DNA from 4 places in the Vibrio porteresiae DSM 19223 genome. Region 1 is predicted to be linked to each of the others. Evidence: predicted binding sites of a transcription regulator. Region 1 holds the regulator's gene; each other region holds the start of a gene.

Region 1 (4,658 bases):
TCGACATTTTCGTGCAACTGCGGCAAAAGCGGCGGTGAGCTGGGAGAACCACAGTGCAATTTTGGCACCTGATGTCGCTCAGGCCTTAGGGGTGGAAAGTGGCGACTACGTCCGAGTGCTAGCGCAATAACGGAAGAAGGAGCAGATAATGACTCAGTGGATTGCAGGACAGTGGATTGAAGGTCAAGGCGAAGCATTTGCGTCCATCAGTCCTTATCAAGGGGATGTGTTGTGGCAGGGGTTTGGTGCCACCTTGTCTCAAGTTGAGTTAGCGGTACAAGCGGCGCGCGAAGCTTTGGTGGCGTGGAAGGCGCTTTCGTTTTCTGAGCGAGAAACATTGGTGCTTAAGTTTGCGGATACCGTCAAGGATAACAGTGAGCTGATTGCTCAGACCATTGCTCAAGAAACGGGTAAGCCGCTGTGGGAGACACGTACTGAAGCTGCTGCTATGGCAGGTAAGGCCGCCATCTCGATTCGCGCTTATCAAGAGAGAACCGGCGAGCGCGCCAAAGAGGTGAATGGTAATCAGGTCGTGCTGCGTCATAGGCCTATTGGTGTCATGGCAGTATTTGGACCTTATAACTTTCCTTGTCATTTGCCCAACGGTCATATTATTCCCGCTTTGCTTGCAGGTAATACTGTGGTGTTTAAACCCTCAGAGCAAACGCCCTTAAGCGGAGAGTTGATGGTAAGACTGTGGCAGAAAGCTGGCTTACCTGATGGGGTATTGAACTTGGTTCAAGGAGCAAAAGAGACGGGCATTGCCTTAGCTCAATCTAAAGGGATTGATGGTTTGCTGTTCACTGGTAGCGCGGCAACTGGGCAGTTACTGCATCGTCAGTTTGCAGGGCAACCAGGAAAGATGCTGGCGCTAGAGATGGGTGGCAATAATCCACTCGTGATCTCCGAAGCGTTTGGTGAGTTAGACGCTGCCATTTATACGATTATTCAATCGGCATTTATCAGTGCGGGGCAACGTTGTACCTGCGCTCGTAGGTTATTTGTACCTATTGGTGATAAAGGTGATGAGCTTTTGGTGCGATTAGTTTCAGCAACTCAGAAACTGCGCATCGATCAGCCTTTTGCCCACCCCGAACCGTTTATGGGAACCTTAATTTCTGTTCATGCTGCGCAAAGTATTGTGGCTGCGCAGGCGCATCTTGAAACCTTAGGCGGTGAGATTTTACTTGAGGCGAAGAACACTCATGCGGCGTTTGTGACCCCAGGGATTATCGATGTTTCCTCTATTGAAGAGTTACCTGATGAAGAGTATTTCGGACCATTACTGCAAGTGATTCGTTATCAAGATTTAAAGCAGGCGGTGACGGAAGCCAACAATACTCGCTTTGGACTTTCTGCGGGGCTTATTTCGACTCAAGATGATGAGTGGCAGTATTTCATTGACCACATTCGCGCCGGCATTGTTAACCGCAATCGACAGCTGACGGGGGCGAGCAGTGATGCACCATTTGGTGGTCCGGGGGCATCCGGTAATTTGCGCCCAAGTGCCTATTATGCCGCGGATTATTGTGCTTATCCGATGGCATCAATGGAAGGGGAGTGCGCTGAATTACCCGCGCAGTTAAGTCCAGGTATTGAGTTATGAATACGCGAACGCAGTTTACGTGTGGCGGCGAACTTAGGGGAAGATGGTCGCTATTTCACAGATAAGGAGAAGCTATGAGTGCTGTCCAACTGTTTGATCATTTGTGGCAAGATTACATTACCCGTTTGTGTCCATCGGCGGACAAAGTTCACCAATTGCTGCAAGAAAACGAACCATTAATCAATGACCACATTGCCTTACGCACGTTTCGCAGTCCACAACTCGGTTTAGAGGTGCTGATGCAGCCTTTTCTTGCCGAAGGTTATCAAGTTGGCGGCGAATATCGTTTTGTTGCCAAAAAGCTATATGCCCGTCATTTACAACATCCAGATCCCAAGTTACCTAAAGTCTTTATCAGTGAACTGCTAGTGGGTGAACTGAGTATGCCAGCACAAAAGCTGATTCATCAATTGCTTGATTCGGTTCCTCAAGTCACTGTGCCATCGTTTTTGTGGCAAGGAAGACCTTGGTCTTTAACTTACACCGATTACCAAATTTTGGCTGCAGAAAGCGAATACGCGGGTTGGTTAGCGGCGCACGGCTATGGAGCGAATCACTTCACCGTGAGTGTTAATCAACTGAGAGCGTTTGAAGAGGTGACGCAGGTTAATGCGCATTTACGCAGTCACGGTTTTGCCATTAATGAAGCTGGGGGAGAGGTCAAAGGTTCTCCTGAGGTGTTGCTTGAGCAATCCTCTACCTTGGCCGACAAGGTTGAAGTGAGCTTTGATGATGTCACGGCCATGATTCCCGGTGGCTTTTATGAGTTTGCTAAGCGCTATGTCATGAGTGACGGCAACTTATATCAAGGGTTTGTTGAAGCGTCAGCAGATAAAATCTTTGAAAGTACTCACCGACAGTAAAATATTACCTACTGTTTCGCGAACAAAAAAAACCACCCCAAGGGTGGTTTTTCTCATTCGTTGCTTGTGAGTACGAATTAACGGGTGCCGTACACGACGATAGTTTTGCCGTGTGCAGAAATAAGGTTTTGTTCTTCAAGCATCTTGAGAATACGACCAACCGTTTCACGTGAACAACCAACGATTTGACCAATTTCCTGACGGGTAATTTTAATTTGCATACCATCTGGGTGGGTCATTGCATCAGGTTGTTTTGCTAGATTCAAAAGAGTCTGAGCAATACGGCCAGTCACATCAAGGAAGGCTAAATCGCCCACTTTTTGGCTGGTCACTTGTAGGCGACGTGCCATTTGACCAGAAAGACGCATTAGAATGTCTGGGTTAACTTGAATTAGCTGACGGAATTTCTTAAATGAAATTTCAGCTACTTCACATGGAGATTTCGCGCGAACCCAGGCGCTACGTTCTTGACCTTCTTCGAAAAGACCAAGTTCACCGATAAAATCACCCTGATTCAGATAGGAAAGGATCATCTCCTTGCCTTCTTCATCTTTAATTAATACCGCAACAGAACCTTTTACGATGTAATACAGCGTTTCTGCCTTCTCACCCGCATGAATCAAAGTGCTTTTTGATGGGTATTTGTGAATATGACAGTGTGAAAGAAACCACTCTAATGTTGGGTCTGTTTGAGGTTTACCTAGAACCATAATATCTCACTTCCTCTGCAGGGTACGCTTGCCGCTATCCATAATTTAGCGAAGCCTTATTCAGGCTTACTAGAATAAGAAGAGTTTGGATTCACTGCAAGTTATCTTGTTTCCGTTAAAGAATAGTATCCTTTTTCACTGCGAATTTCTTGACTTTAATCGTGTCGTTTGGCCGTTTTATTGCGCAAAAACGTGCTTATGATCACGGTATGAAAAGTAAGCGAAATTTACATGTGATGAATTAACCAATTTTGCCGCTGTCTATCAGTTGTTGCAGTATCGGACGCACAATCAATTCCATCGCAAACCCCATTTTCCCGCCAGGAACGACAATGGTGTTATGCCGTGACATAAATGATCCATCTATCATAGCGAGCAGATAGGGGAAATCGACGTTTTTTATGCCGCGAAGGCGTATAACAACAAAACTTTCGTCTAAACTTGGAATGCCTTTCGCATTTAGTGGGTTGGATGTGTCGACCGTCGGAACACGTTGAAAGTTGATGTGCGTACGAGAAAACTGTGGCGTGATGTAATTGAGGTAATCATCCATCGAGCGAACAATAGAATCCATCACGGCTTCACGAGAATGACCTCTATCGCGTGTATCTCGGACATACTTTTGAATCCATTCAAGGTTAACGATGGGTACCATGCCGATCAAAAAATCAACATGTTGCGCCACGTTTACCTCTCCATCGACTACGCCACCATGCAACCCTTCGTAAAACAGCACATCGGTGTTTTCGGGTAAATCTTGCCAAGGTGTAAAGGTACCTGGCATTTGGTTGTAAGGTACAGCTTCATCAAACGTATGGAGATAACGGCGAATTTGGCCGGTGCCATCTTTCCCGTATTGACGAAAGAACTCTTCTAACGTGGGAAAGTCATTGGCTTGTGGGCCAAAATAACTGATATGACGACCTTGCTCGCGTGCTTTTCGAATTTCAACGTCCATTTCTGGGCGCGTAAATCGGTGAAAACTATCACCTTCAACCCAAGCAGGTCTTACTGACATCATGTTAAACATTTTGCGGAACGCTTCAGATGTCGTCGTTGTTCCAGCACCGGAAGAACCTGTAACGGCAATAATAGGATGTTTCGCTGACATGACAAACCTTGTCTCTTGTTGTCCTTGTTTAAGGGAATTCCAAACCTAAGTGGATTCACTATAGCATGGTTTTTTCTTCCCTCATCTGGCAATTATGCGTGGCGTAGTTTTATGTCTACTGTTTCATGTAATTCTGAGTAAACAATGATTGCTTCACCTGCTTGTATTTGTTTTTTTACCTGCTCGACCTTAGTGTCGAGAGAGACTTCGTGGGTACCGTAATCGGTGCCTTCACGCAGAACAAATTCGCGAATCAAGTTATCGAGTGTTTCTGGGGCAATTTGTTGCCAAGGGATGTTCATAAATACCTCTAACATGAGCGGTGTAATGCCACTCTTGTCTGTAAAAATAGATGTCTAATTAGCGTG
Region 2 (4,658 bases), 1.0 Mb from region 1:
GCTGCTCTCCAATGCGTGGGCCATTCTGGCAAGCGCCATCGGTGGCAGTGCACTGGTCATGGTGACGTTGGGCTTAATTTTGGACCGTTTTTTAAACGCCGACAGTAAGCGCATCAATGTGAAAGCCGATATCAAAGCCGACACCAAAAGCGTTAAGGGGAAAGCATAATGTGGCTCGTACTTACCTTAGTGGTCTTTTTTATCTGTCGCTGGATTGCGACAAAAATTCATTCACCCATCGCTAACCCGCTGTTAATGAGTATCGTGGCGTTAATCGTTATTTTGATGGTATTTGGTATCGACTTTGACACCTACTACGCCGATAACGTCTACATTAGTGACTTGCTTGCTCCTGCCGTGGTCGCCCTTGCATTTCCGCTCTACGAGCAGTTACCGCAAATTCGCGCTAATTGGCGCATTATCATGCTGGCTTGTACCGTTGGTAGCTTAATGTCGATGATAACGGCGAGTTTTATTGCGGTGGTGATGGGGACGAACTTGACCCTGATTGCCTCTCTTATGGCAAAATCGGTGACCACGCCAATTGCGATGGAAGTTGCCCGTAACTTAGGTGGCGAACCCTCTATCGCAGCGATTGTCGTGGTGTTGGTGGGTTTGTTTGGGGCGATTTTGGGGTATCCAATTTTTAAACTACTGAATATCACCCACCCCATTGCACGCGGCTTAACCATGGGGTCAGTCTCTCACGCGTTGGGCACCGCAACCTGCGCTGAACGTGACGGCCAAGAAGGTGCATTCAGCTCACTCGCGCTTGTGCTCTGCGGGATTATCACCTCAATATTGGCACCGATTGTCTTTACTGCTGTTCTTTGGCTACATCATATTGTGGTTGGCTAAAAAGACAAAACAGCTCAAATAACGAGCTTCGCAAATCCAGTGTGAATCAATATGTGATGGCGGGTTGCTGAAAAGTTAACCCGTCTTATTTTATCGGTTGCATGGATGTAATCGATCCCAAGTGTGATCTCACTCTCTTTATGTAACAATAAACAATCGTTTCATTTTAAATGTGACATTTATCACACCTTTGTTTTGTGTGTCTCTTACACTATTGTTCCATAAACAAACAAGGACAGCTTATGAAAGGCCGTATTCAGGAGGCACTGAACAGCTTACCACCGCAGATCGCTGAGTATCTGACTCCAATTGTATTAGCTCACGATTTTGACGCGACTATCTCTGCGGAACAATTCAGCCAACTTATTGAAATCTCAGGTTATCAAGACGCTGATTTGCGAGTCTGTTTACTGCCATTAGCCGCCGCTTACGCTTATGTTCCTATTTCCAATTTTTATGTGGGAGCATTGGTTCGTGGCCTAAGTGGACGCCTCTATTTTGGCGCCAATATGGAATTTTCCGGCGCGCAGCTTGGTCAAACTATCCATGCCGAACAGGCAGGTATCAGCCATGCGTGGACCAAAGGTGAACAAGGTATTGTGGATGTCACCGTGAACCACACACCTTGCGGTCACTGTCGTCAATTTATGAATGAATTGACCACCGCCAAAACACTGAAAATTCAATTGCCACAAAGAGTTGGACAAACTCTACAACACTACTTGCCTGAATCGTTTGGCCCAGCGGATCTCGACATCACCACGCTACTCATGGGTAAGATCGATCACGGTTATACCAGCGACAGTGACAGTGAACTGGTCCAGTTAGGCGTTCAAGCATTAAATCGCAGCCATGCTCCTTACACGCAAAACTTCAGTGGCGTGGCTTTAGCAACGAGTACCGGCAACAGCTACAGCGGCGCTTATGCGGAAAACGCAGCGTTTAACCCTAGCCTACCACCACTGCAAGTGGCTCTGGTTCAGTTGCGCATGGGTGGAGATGAGTTTTCCACCATGACTCACGCTGCGTTAGCAGAAATGGCGACCGCATCGATTAGCCATCTTGCCTGCACTCAATCAACGTTAGAAGCGATTAATCCGGATATTGAGCTTGAGTACGTAGCACTCTCCTCATAATGATGGTTTGGGCAAAAGCCTCACCTGTGGCTTTTGCCCTAATTTACCTACAACAATTGGTTGAATATCTGAAGTACCGCCAAGCTCTCTTTTTTTCCACCCGACTCACCGCATAATGATTAAAATTTATGTGCTAACCGTTATGGTTCAATGACATAAAGACGTCATTATTCCAGCGTATACTAGCCCACATTATTTCCATACCAGCGGCACGCAAACGTTTGCTTTTCTATTTTTTTTGCGTATCATTGCCGCAACTTCACAAAGTGATACAAACGTAATAAGGATTCCGTATGTTGGGGACTGCAACCCGAGCTAATGCTACTCGTGTTTTACTTCTTGGTTCTGGTGAGCTAGGCAAAGAAGTGGCGATTGAATGTCAACGCCTAGGCCTAGAAGTGATTGCCTGTGACCGATACGCTGATGCGCCTGCTATGCAAGTGGCACATCGCAGCTATGTGTTCAATATGCTTGATGGCGAAGAGCTACAAAAAGTCATTGAAGCAGAAAAGCCACACTTTGTGGTCCCAGAAGTTGAAGCCATTGCCACCGCTAAGTTGGTTGAATTGGAAGCACAAGGTTTAAACGTTGTTCCTACCGCTAACGCGACACGTTTAACCATGAACCGTGAAGGTATTCGTCGCCTAGCAGCAGAAGAGCTGTCTCTTCCAACGTCACCTTACCGTTTCGCAGACAACTACGAAGATTTCGCAGCGGCTGTCACTGAAGTGGGTATCCCTTGCGTGTGTAAGCCAGTAATGAGTTCATCAGGCAAAGGCCAAAGCGTTATTAAGACTGAAGCCGACATCGACAAAGCGTGGCAATACGCTCAAGAAGGCGGTCGCACTGGCGCTGGTCGTGTAATTGTGGAAGGCTTTATCGACTTCGATTACGAAATTACCCTGCTGACCGTTCGTGCTGTTGATGGCGTTCACTTCTGCGCACCTATCGGCCATCGTCAAGAAGACGGTGACTATCGTGAATCATGGCAGCCACAAGTGATGTCTGAAAACGCGCTAAAAGCAGCTGAATACGTTGCAGAACAAGTGGTTAATGCCCTTGGTGGTTACGGCCTATTTGGTGTTGAGCTGTTCGTTAAAGGCGACAAAGTGATCTTCAATGAAGTGTCACCTCGTCCACACGATACCGGCTTAGTAACACTGGTTTCTCAAGACATGTCTGAGTTTGCGTTGCACGTACGTGCCTTCACTCGTATGCCTGTAGGTAAAATTACCCAATACGGTCCTTGTGCATCTGCCGCCATTCTTGGTCAAGGCACCTCACAAAACATCGCTTACAGTGGTTTAGAAGAAGCGCTAGCAATGCCACAAACGCAAATTCGCCTATTCGCAAAACCAGAAATCAATGGTCGTCGCCGTCTAGGTGTTGCTCTGGCTCGTGCTAAAGACACGCAAAAAGCAGTTGATGCTGCGATTGCCTGTGCAAAAGCAGTTAAAATCGAATACTGATTTCCAGTTCTGTAGTGATTAAAAAAGCGCGTGTTCAACGCGCTTTTTTGTGCCTGTCATTTAGAAAACTCTAGCGTTCCACATCGGATTTCAGAGCACTGACTGTCTCAGCGATATTCTCGGCCCCCGATTTGATGGCATCGATTAACTCCTGAGTACGATGCAATTGGTCATTACACTCTTCAACACGGCGTTGAATCGATTCCATCGTCTCTTCTGAATTCTGAGTTAATTCAGTATTGCGTTTTACAATCGTGCCAATTTCGTCGGTTGCTTTTGACGTATTGGACGCCAGAGTGCGCACTTCATCGGCTACCACAGCAAATCCGCGACCATATTCCCCTGCGCGAGCCGCTTCTATCGCTGCATTCAATGCCAATAGATTGGTTTGATCGGCAATTTTCGAAATGGTGGTTACGATTTGGGTGATCTGCTGCGACTGTGCCGCCAACTGCTGCATCAAGCCACTCGCCTTGCCAACATCCTTGGTAATGTTGCTCGCCACGTCTACTGCTTGATGTAATGTACTTGCGCCATCAATCGCAATCTCAACGGTTTGTTGCGACGTCTGCTGTGCCATATCAGAGGCGTTTTCAATGGCCTGCTGTTGCTTCACACGCCGGGTAATATCGGTCGCGAACTTAACCACTCGCACGACCTTGCCAGATTCATCCATCACGGGATTATAGGTCGCTTCCAACCAGATCGATTGACCGTTTTTGCCTTTGCGTTCAAACATGCCGCAGGAAAACTTTCCTTTCGCCAAATCAGGCCAGAACTGAGGATTTTGCTGTAAAAAATCTTCTTTGCAGAACATGCGATGATGTTGACCACGTATCTCTTCTACGCGATAACCGACACAACGACAGAAGTTGTTGTTGGCATCAAGAACCGTTCCGTCAGGGGTGAACTCAATAAACGCTAACGATTTTTGCAGGGCAGTAAATACCGCTTGTTGGCGTTCTAACTGATGCTTTTCGGCAGTCACATCACTCGCAATTTTCACGACTTTCGTAATACGTTGTTGGCTATCAGGGACCGGTATGTAAGTCGCATCAATCCAGATCTCTTCTTGATTGCATTTAACGCGCTTAAATACACCGTGCTGCGGTTTCCCTTGCGCCAAATCACGCCAGAATGAGTTATAGGCTGCCAATGAAGTAAATGCCTCTTCACAAAAGATCCGATGATGCTT
Region 3 (4,658 bases), on a different replicon from region 1:
TTGAGTAACTGGCTGCCTCTATGTCGAGCAATATCGCTTAACTTGGAGCTGTGTAACACTTGTTCTAGTGCGGGAGCGAGTTCTTCGCTATCAAGTAGATAATTGCCCACCATGCCATTTTGTACCGTGAGAGTCAGCGCTTGCACTAGCGCTCTATTGGCTAATGCTTTTTTCTTTTGCCGTTGAGCTAGGCCAGCCTGAACTACCCAATTACGGTTTAGATCAGTGGTAAGCTGGTACTGCTTCGCTTCTTGTTGAATGAAGTCCAACGATTCTTGAGCTTGATTGTACTGACCGAGAGCCATTTGGGCTCTGGTGATGTTGCGCCATTGCAACTGCGTAAAATGGTTATAACCGTGTTCCGGGCGATAAGTGTTATCCAACCACTGCTGAATGGACTGAAGGTCATCACTGTGTTGCCAAAACAGCAACTGAACCAAGGAGGCGTGAGCCGTCCAATCAACATGGTAAGTGGAGGTTTGTAGGCGTTGTTGAACTTCATCTATAAAGCGACCTGCTTTATCCATCTCACCGCGTGTTAAGGCAATTAAAGCCAGTAATGAATAGCAATGTAAGTGCTTACTATTCATTTCATCCCCAAGCACATCAAGACCTTTGTAGGCACATTCTTGCGCTTCATCAAGACGGTTCCAGCACCAGAGTAGTTGACCTCGAATACGCAATAAAAACTCGTGCAAAGGTAACTGTTGCAACTGATGTTCTTGAATGAAGAGTAGGGCGGTATCTTGAATATCGTAGGCGGCTTGTGAGTATCCTTGAGCGAGCAAAATTTCACTTTGTTGCGCCATTGCCCAGAGCGCCTGCGGGTAGACTTGATATTGGCGTGCGAGCTTTTCTGTTTGCTGCATCATTGATAAACCGCGACTCAAATCGCCCAGTACGTGATTCACTTCCCCCACCACCGAGGTTGCGACAATGCGGCTTTGGTAAATCGTGCCATCAAGAACGCTCAATGCCTGCTCGGCGAGAGAAAGAGCCAGCTCAGGCTGGTTTTGGTTAATCGCAATTTGCGCCTTTAAGGCATTGAATTCGGCCTGTTCACGCTCTGTCGGTTGAACACCTAATCGCTGCATATGGTGATCGGCTTGCTCCAATAAGCTGGCGACTTCATCGTAACGATGCTGACTTTGAGCCAGCCAAGCTTGCATTAAACAGAGTGTCGGTTCGCGATAGAGAGTATCTTCATCAAGGGCGTTAATGCCGTGTTCAAGCGCTTCCAATGCGCCTTGGTTGAACATCCCCCAGCCGTAATGTTTCAAAATATCTGTTTGGAGCACAACATCTTGAGCAATGCTAGCGTGGTGTAAGGCGAGGTTTGGGTTATGTTCGTCGAGCCATGCTTGAGTTGCTTGTGAATGCAATAGAGATTCTTGATCGGCCATCTTTGCTTTGCGTTGATGGCAAAGAAATTCAGCGAAAAGGTGATGAAAGCGAAACCACTCTTCTCGGCCTTGATGATGAGTAGGTATGGCGTTCATTGGCCAGATAAAGAGTCCTGAGCGTACGAGCAATTCAATTTTGCCAAGGGCATCTGGACAGCCGGTAATGGTCGATGCCATGTTGGCGGTGAAATACTCCATAACCGAGCTGCGCATCAAAAAGATCTGGGTGGGGGGATCGAGACGTGCAAACACCTCTTCCATCAAATAGTCCCATAAATGGGAGTGATCTATGGGTAAGGATCGGATTGCCCCCTCTTCTCGAGAGGCATGTGTCGATCCTAATTCTTTGGTGCCTAATGCATTAAAAAGATCGATGCTGGCTATCTGTTTGGTTTGTAAGGCGACCAATTGCAGAGCCGATGGCCAGCCTTCGATGTAGTCACACAATCGCTGCGCTTGTTTTAAGGTGAGCGTTTGTCCTACACGTTGCTGCATGAAACGCAGCGTTTCATCGACATCGAAAGCCAATTGCTGGTGGTCAATTTCGATCATCTGATCTCTTACCCGCAAGTTTGCTGTACCGAGTGGCGGCAACACACGGGAAGTGATCACTATGGTGAGATGGTTCGATAAATGCTTTAAGAAAAAGCGCATCGCTTCGTGAAGTTCATCATTGTGGATCTGATGATAGTCATCTAACACCAAATAAGCGTGTTGTTGGAAAGAGTCCAATTCGCTTAGCAACGTCGCAAATAGGGCAGTGAGAGATGCATATTGATGCCGCTCCACCAGCATTTGTGCATTGGAACAACTGTTATCGGTTGCCTTATTTAAGGCTCTGACTAAGTAGTTAACGAATCGGTAACTATCATTGTCACTCTCATCAATACTGAACCAACCTACCTGTTTTTGCTGGCTCAGCCAGTCCAACACCATAGTGGTTTTGCCATAACCTGCAGGAGAGCGTAATAGCACCAACTTTGATTGAGCCGCTTGTGTTAATAACGACAGAATGCGTGGCCGTTTTATGGTGTTATTTTGATGCTCCGGTTGACTCAGTTTAGAAGGGATCCACATGATTTTTCACCATCATGACGCTTGATCACTAATAAGGATCAAACGTCGCTATCCATAGAGATCGCAAATACTTGCGTGAAGACGATCATTGCCATCGATCATGTGTATTGCATGTCGAATGGCTTGTCGATCATCGTTATGCCGATCAACATCTTGTAATCGCTAACTACGCCCTATTTATGTGATGTAACTCACTTTTAATCACTGAGTGAAGCGCTTAATCGATTAGTACTTGTACAGGAATAGCTGAAAATCGAACAAAAAATAACTTATTTTTGTGATGTAGTATGCATTTCGTACAGATAAAACGCCCTCCAACTGCCTATGCAACGAAAAGCAGAGCTAATGTTATCAAATACACATTGGTGATTTAGGGTGGGTAAGTATGCTCACCCGTTTTGTCGCCACAGTAAAACAGGTACGGCATTTCTACGCCTTCTGATCTCCTCCTCGTTGTATGACAGGGAGGAGGAGGTGTCTTAATTGAAAGAGATGCACGATATGTCTCAGATGGATAAAACCGAAAAGTGAGATTTCTCGATGAAACCGACTCAAAAGTACCCCTTTGATAAAGCGCTATTTCAAAACAACGTTAAACGCCACCTCAACGCAACTTACGCAACAACGGTGGAACATGCGTCAACGCACGCTTGGTATTTGGCGATGGCACGAGCTTTGGCCGAATTAACCATGTTTAATTTGCTGGAGACTGAGCAAGATCAACGCATCGTCAAAGCAAAAAGCCTCAATTATTTATCATTGGAGTTTTTGATTGGTCGCCTTACTGGTAATAACCTAATCAGTTTAGGTTTGTACGAACCGGTTGCCGAAGCCATGGAGGGTCTTGGACAGAACTTAACGGATTTGTTGGAAGAAGAACGCGATCCTTCCTTAGGTAATGGTGGTTTGGGTCGATTAGCGGCATGTTACATGGACTCTTGCGCTGCTTTGGAATATCCAACAGTCGGGTACGGTTTGCACTATGAATATGGGCTATTTAAACAGTCGTTTGAAAATGGTCAGCAAAAAGAAGCCCCCGATGCTTGGCAGGGGATTGAAGGGTATCCTTGGGAAGTCGCTCGTCCAGAATTTAAACAAGATATCGGTTTTTACGGACATGTTGAAGTCAACTATGTTGACGGTGAAGAAAAGCGCCATTGGGTACCTGGCATGTTGATTCAGGCAATGCCATGGGATTTACCTATCGTGGGGTATGAAAATGACACCGTCTATCCATTGCGTCTGTGGGAAGCGCGAGCCATTGCGCCATTCTCATTGGAAAGCTTTAACAACGGCAACTATTTTGAAGCGCAACATGCTCTTATCGATGCAGATAACATTACTAAGGTGTTGTATCCAAATGATAACCATGAAAAGGGTAAAACACTGCGTTTGATGCAACAGTATTTCCATAGTGCCGCTTCGATCCGAGATATTTTACGCCGTCATACCAACGCTGGTTTCTCTCTTGAAGAGTTACCAGAACACGAAACCGTGCAATTAAACGATACTCACCCAACCATCGCGATCCCTGAATTGATGCGTATTTTCATCGATGAAAAAGGGCTCTCTTGGGATAAAGCGTGGAGCATTTGTAGCCGTACATTTGCTTACACCAACCACACGCTATTGCCGGAAGCGTTGGAAACATGGGATGAAGGTCTGATTCAACGTTTGTTGCCGCGCCATATGGAAATCATCTATGAAATTAACCGCCGTTTCTTACTTGAAGTGAGCGCTAAATGGCCGGGTGATGTATCAAAGCAACAAAAACTTTCCGTCATTCAGGAAGGCTTCCATCGCATGGTGCGCATGGCAAACCTATGTGTGGTGGGATCTTACGCGGTCAATGGGGTGGCTGCTTTGCACTCTGAATTGGTCAAACGCCAACTATTCCCTGAATTCCATGAGCTCTATCCCACTCGTTTGAAGAACGTGACCAACGGGATCACGCCACGTCGTTGGCTCAAATATTGTAACCCTGGCTTGTCAGATCTGATCTCTGAAAAGATTGGTGACCAATGGCCATCGGATCTTGCTCAATTGCAACGAATTGCTAATTACGCTGACGACACTGCGTTCCAAAAACGCTTTATGGCCGTGAAGAAGGAAAACAAAGAGCGTTTGGCAAAATGGGTGCAAGAGAACATGAATATCACCCTCGATACCAATGCCATT
Region 4 (4,658 bases), 1.0 Mb from region 1:
AGAAAGGTAGACACTGGCAATCCCTTGCGCCGCCAGCGCCTCTTTTATCATGCGCCCCTCACTGCCGGTTCTCACCAACACAGCAATATCCCCGGCAGCAATAGCGTGATCTTGATTAAAGGTCGCCTCACCTTGCTGCGCAGCACTTAAAATGGTCTGAATTTGGCTGGCCGTCGCCTCAGCCATGGTGTTGAGATAATCCCCTTTGGTCATTAAAGAGCCTTCTGTATCGGGTGACCAGTAAGTCAACGCAGGCTGCTTTTCGTTACCGATGAACCACCCTTTTTGATCGGCTTTAGGACTGGCCTTGACCGGATAAAAAGGAATGTCTTCATCATAAATAAAGGGGCTATCTGGGCGCTCAAACACTTGGTTGACGCACGCTACCATATCCGCACTTGAACGCCAGTTGGTGCCCAGGGTGTAATGCGCTGACACCTGATTGCGCGCACGAATATAGGTAAAAATGTCCGCACCGCGAAACGCATAAATCGCCTGTTTCGGGTCACCGATCATAAACAGACCGGTTTGCGGATGCGCCAAGTAAATACGGCTAAAAATACTGTATTGCAATGGGTCGGTATCTTGGAATTCATCGATCATCGCCACCGGGTAAAGCTGGCGAATTCGCTCTGCCAAAATGTCATCATCATCGTTATCCAACGCAGCTGAAAGCTGAGTCAGCAGGTCATCAAACGAGAGCCACTGTTTAGTTTGCTTGGCTTTAGCCAGCATCTGTCGACACTCGCTAATCGCATGAGCAAGTAGTGGCGCTTCAAGATTAACAGGCTGCGCCAAAAACTGCTCAATGGCGACAAACAGCGGATGCTCCGGCGCGCTGCCTTTAGGCGTTTTTTCCATTAAAACCGCTTGAGAAAAACGTTCTAACTTATCGGGAACATCGTAGCCTGTGGTCTCAGAACTTGCCCACAGGCTTACCGCTGCAATCCACTCTGGCAGGGATTTTTTGGTGTAACTGCGCTTATTTACATCTGAGTTGGCAATACACCCCTCAACGTCCGATTCGTGCTCGCGCCATAGCGCTTTGAGCTCATCCACTCGCTGTAAGTTTTGCTGGTGTAACTGCGCTAAGTCGCCACTCATGGGCAGAGTTGTTAAGGTAAGCGGTGCGCCAGTCAAATAACCACTAATGCGTGCTAATAAATCCGCAGGTGAACCCCACATACGACGAATTTCCGCTGCCAGTTGCAGCGGCAAAGGATAAAACTGACGACGCCAGTAATCGGCCACCACTTGAGCTTTTAAATGACTCTCATCGGTCACAAATTCGTTATTAAACCGACTTCCCGATTCAAAAGCATTTTGCGTTAGCATGCGCTGACAAAAACCATGGATGGTATACACCGCCGCCTCATCCATCTGACGTTCTGCTTCGGTTAGCAGTTGCACCGCAAGAGGATGGTCATCGTATTCCACCAGCAAAGGCTTAATCACTGGGTCTTCACTGACACCACGAGCAAACGCCATCTTAGCGGCATGAATACGAGCACGAATACGATCTCGCAGCTCTGCCGTAGCCGCTTCGGTAAAGGTCACCACCAAGATTTGATCGACAGTTAACGGCATTGCATGGCGAGTTTCAGCTGTGCCATGCCCCAAAATAAGGCGCAGATACAAACCAGCGATGGTAAAGGTTTTGCCCGTCCCCGCAGACGCTTCAATCAGTCGCGCGCCATGCAGCGGAAATGTCATAGTATCCAGAGCAATAGGTTCGATTTTCGACGTTACCGACATGGTGCATTACCCTTTAAATTCGTAAGCCAAGACATATGTGATCCAAGCAGCAATATTGTTATTTAGTACCATAAAACAGCAAGATGCCCTGTTTTTGTGAGAGATTGTTCACAGCGCACCATCGCGGTGCTCGATAGAATTCTTTCAACTTAGCGCTGATGGTGAAATCCATCATCAGACGGATACCGAATTACAGGTCCCTCTGACCCGTGGCCGTACAGCGAACACCCTACACAAAAAAACGATTTTCTGACGGCCACAAATTCCTGCTTCATTCCCAAGTTCAAAGCCATCATTGTTCCATCCCATCTTGCATTGCCAATCGCGGCGCTTGTAACACCAACGCACTATTGGTACGAACTTGCTGTGCGAGTTCATCATGCCATTGTGGCCAAATGCGTTGAATATACGGATTATTGCCTTCACCCGTGGTCATATACCCATCGTTAAACGTATCTGCCATTTTCTTCAATGACTTCTCTTCATCATCAACCCAATTGCCCCGGGAGAATCCAGCTTCAACACAGGCGAGTGCCGTACGAGGAAAATAGGCTAATGGCTCAGTGAGCCCTTGATAGAACAGACGCACCAGCTCATTGAGCATCGCGACAGCCTCTTCCTTAGATGCCATCGGTGGCAATATTTGATGCACTACGCCTTCTTTACGGTCGTAACCAATCACATGCGTTGGTTTGTGATGTCCCGTGGATGCCAAACAGAGATGATCAATCCAAGCGGCTAAGATATCTTGCGCGCGAATCGAGCCACTACGATAACGCAGTAACCCTGATTGATAGACCTGAGTCAGCCAGCCGGTGAGTCGAGTTGGTTTTCCTTGCCCAAGGAAGTTGAGTTGAGAATTCACTTCAATGTCCTCAAGGGGCTGCGCGGTTAAAAAGCGAATGCGCTGCGCCAATTCTTGGGTTTGAACTCGATTGGTTTCCAGCTCTAAGGTGCCAAATTCACCGACGGGTAATTTACCCTGTGCTCGCTGCTGTTTAGCAAAGTGGGCAATCGCTTCTTGTTGTTCCACTTCACTTTGGCAGTTCAGCAATAAACCCAAAAGCTCATCGCGTAATTGATAGCTTTCTAGCCCGCCAAGAGCAAACGGCTCATCGTCTTCCATCACTGCGTGGGGCATTTCAAATTGCACTTTGAGGCGACGATTAAAGAAGTACTGCACTGGTAAACGCCAAAAACGTTGCAGCTCGACCAGATCGAGTTCCAGAGGAAACGTGGCATCCAACAAATAATCATCCAGCGGAAGATTAAACTGCCCCGCCGCACTGCCTTGACGCAGCGCCGCTGGCACCCATTCTCGGGCGTAACTGCCATCACGCAAGAAGCTATCAGGACTGAACGGCACCATGGCGTGATGCCGCACTAACTGCGCCACTAATCGCTCGCCCGACTGGTCGCTATCTAAGGTTTCATCGCCGTATAACGCGTAATTCTGTTGGCAATATTCCAATAGCTCACTAACCAAAACCGAAGGAACGCGTTCGGTATTGTCTTGGATAGAGCGTCCTACATAACTGATATACAGTGTTTTTTGTGCTGAGAGCATGGCTTCCAAAAACAGGTAGCGGTCATCGTCACGTCGCGAGCGATCGCCAGGTCGAGTGCGACCGTTCATCAAATCAAACCCTTCTGGCGGCATGGTGCGGGGATAAACACCATCGTTCATTCCCAGCAAGCAGACGACATTAAATGGAATCGAGCGCATTGGCATCAAGGTACAGAAGTTCACTTGCCCAGCTAAGAAGCGCTGGCTGACGCGCGTTCCCGACAGTTTGTTATTGAGGTACTGGCTGATAATGATCGGTGCAATATCCTGCTCATAACGCGCATCAACTAACTGATCTTTCAGTTGTATTAAGGTGTCACGAATCGATTGCAGTGCTAACTCACCTTCCAGATCCACAGCGAAGAAATCGACGAGTAATGAGTAAAGCACCTCACGCCACGCATCAACCGATTGAGTTTGACTCAATAGGCTACGATATCGACTTACGGTCTCAATAAAGTGCGCGAGTTTGCCTGCCAATTCAGCGCTCATCCCTTGCACTTCATTATAGGGAGCAAGCGCCAGTTCCCCTTGTTCGTAAAGGTCCACACAAGGTGGCATCGCATAGCCAAGTAGCATGCGCGCAATACCAAACTCCCACGTATTTTGTTGGGTTTTCGGCAGGTCAAATTCAGTCGCGGTCGTCTCGTTGAGTCCCCAACGAATACCCGACTCTTCTATCCATAACTTGGCAGTGGCAAATTCCTCTTCATCGAGTTCAAAACGCGCCATCATCGCCGGGGTTTCTAACAGCTCAAGCAATTCGGAAGCTAGGCAACGCGATTGAGGAAGATTAACTAACTGCAAAAAAGCGGTGAGCAGCGGGCTTTCTTGATCGGCAGTGCGGTCAGAAATCGAATATGGAATAAAGCGATCGCCCGGCGCATTACCAAACACCGCCTGAATATAAGGGCTATAGGCATTGATGTCCGATACCATCACAATAATATCGCGTGGCTTTAAGTCGGGATGGCGATCAAACATCGCCAGCAATTGATCATGTAACACTTCCACTTCCCGCATCGGGCTATGACACGCATGGAAGGTGACCGAATGGTCATCAGGGTCAATTTGCGGTTTGTGGTCGCTGCTTTCCAGCAGTTGATCGTCTTGATGCTCTTCGAGATTGAGAATATCCGCCTGCAGCTGATGCAGCAGATTATCGCGGTCGACATCGATAAACAGTTGATGCTCTTCATTATCGCTTTGGGCTAACAGATAAAGATTATCGCGCCCCAGTTTGCCCATTGAGGCCAATAAGCTATTACCTACCGCGCCGGCCGTATGCAGCTCATCAGTAGCATAATCGTCGATTGAGCCTTTAAGTGGCGACACT

What was found. The regulator CRP, encoded in region 1, controls carbon source genes, mostly activating them, when cyclic AMP is high. The targets are predictions, from matches to a motif close to TGTGANNNNNNTCACA.
Region 2: the regulator CRP is predicted to act here: its motif matches at 1,030-1,045, upstream of cdd (cytidine deaminase).
Region 3: the regulator CRP is predicted to act here: its motif matches at 2,661-2,676, upstream of malT (HTH-type transcriptional regulator MalT).
Region 4: the regulator CRP is predicted to act here: its motif matches at 1,853-1,868, upstream of recB (exodeoxyribonuclease V subunit beta).

The regions. Positions count from the first base shown of each region.
Region 1 covers NZ_AP024895.1:3,304,134-3,308,791, reverse strand. The annotation lists gene astA (arginine N-succinyltransferase) at 1-130, shown strand, start outside; gene astD (succinylglutamate-semialdehyde dehydrogenase) at 149-1,606, shown strand; gene OCV11_RS15125 (DUF1338 domain-containing protein) at 1,681-2,469, shown strand; gene crp (cAMP-activated global transcriptional regulator CRP) at 2,547-3,179, opposite strand; gene OCV11_RS15115 (phosphoribulokinase) at 3,421-4,290, opposite strand; gene OCV11_RS15110 (YheU family protein) at 4,383-4,592, opposite strand; gene OCV11_RS15105 (hydrolase) at 4,647-4,658, opposite strand, start outside.
Region 2 covers NZ_AP024895.1:2,278,528-2,283,185, forward strand. The annotation lists gene OCV11_RS10365 (CidA/LrgA family protein) at 1-169, shown strand, start outside; gene OCV11_RS10370 (CidB/LrgB family autolysis modulator) at 169-858, shown strand; gene cdd (cytidine deaminase) at 1,101-1,994, shown strand; gene purT (formate-dependent phosphoribosylglycinamide formyltransferase) at 2,288-3,463, shown strand; gene OCV11_RS25065 (methyl-accepting chemotaxis protein) at 3,534-4,043, opposite strand; partial or broken gene OCV11_RS25070 (PAS domain-containing protein) at 4,074-4,658, opposite strand, start outside.
Region 3 covers NZ_AP024896.1:1,857,372-1,862,029, reverse strand. The annotation lists gene malT (HTH-type transcriptional regulator MalT) at 1-2,480, opposite strand, end outside; gene OCV11_RS24890 (glycogen/starch/alpha-glucan phosphorylase) at 3,021-4,658, shown strand, end outside.
Region 4 covers NZ_AP024895.1:709,505-714,162, reverse strand. The annotation lists gene recB (exodeoxyribonuclease V subunit beta) at 1-1,755, opposite strand, end outside; gene recC (exodeoxyribonuclease V subunit gamma) at 2,048-4,658, opposite strand, start outside.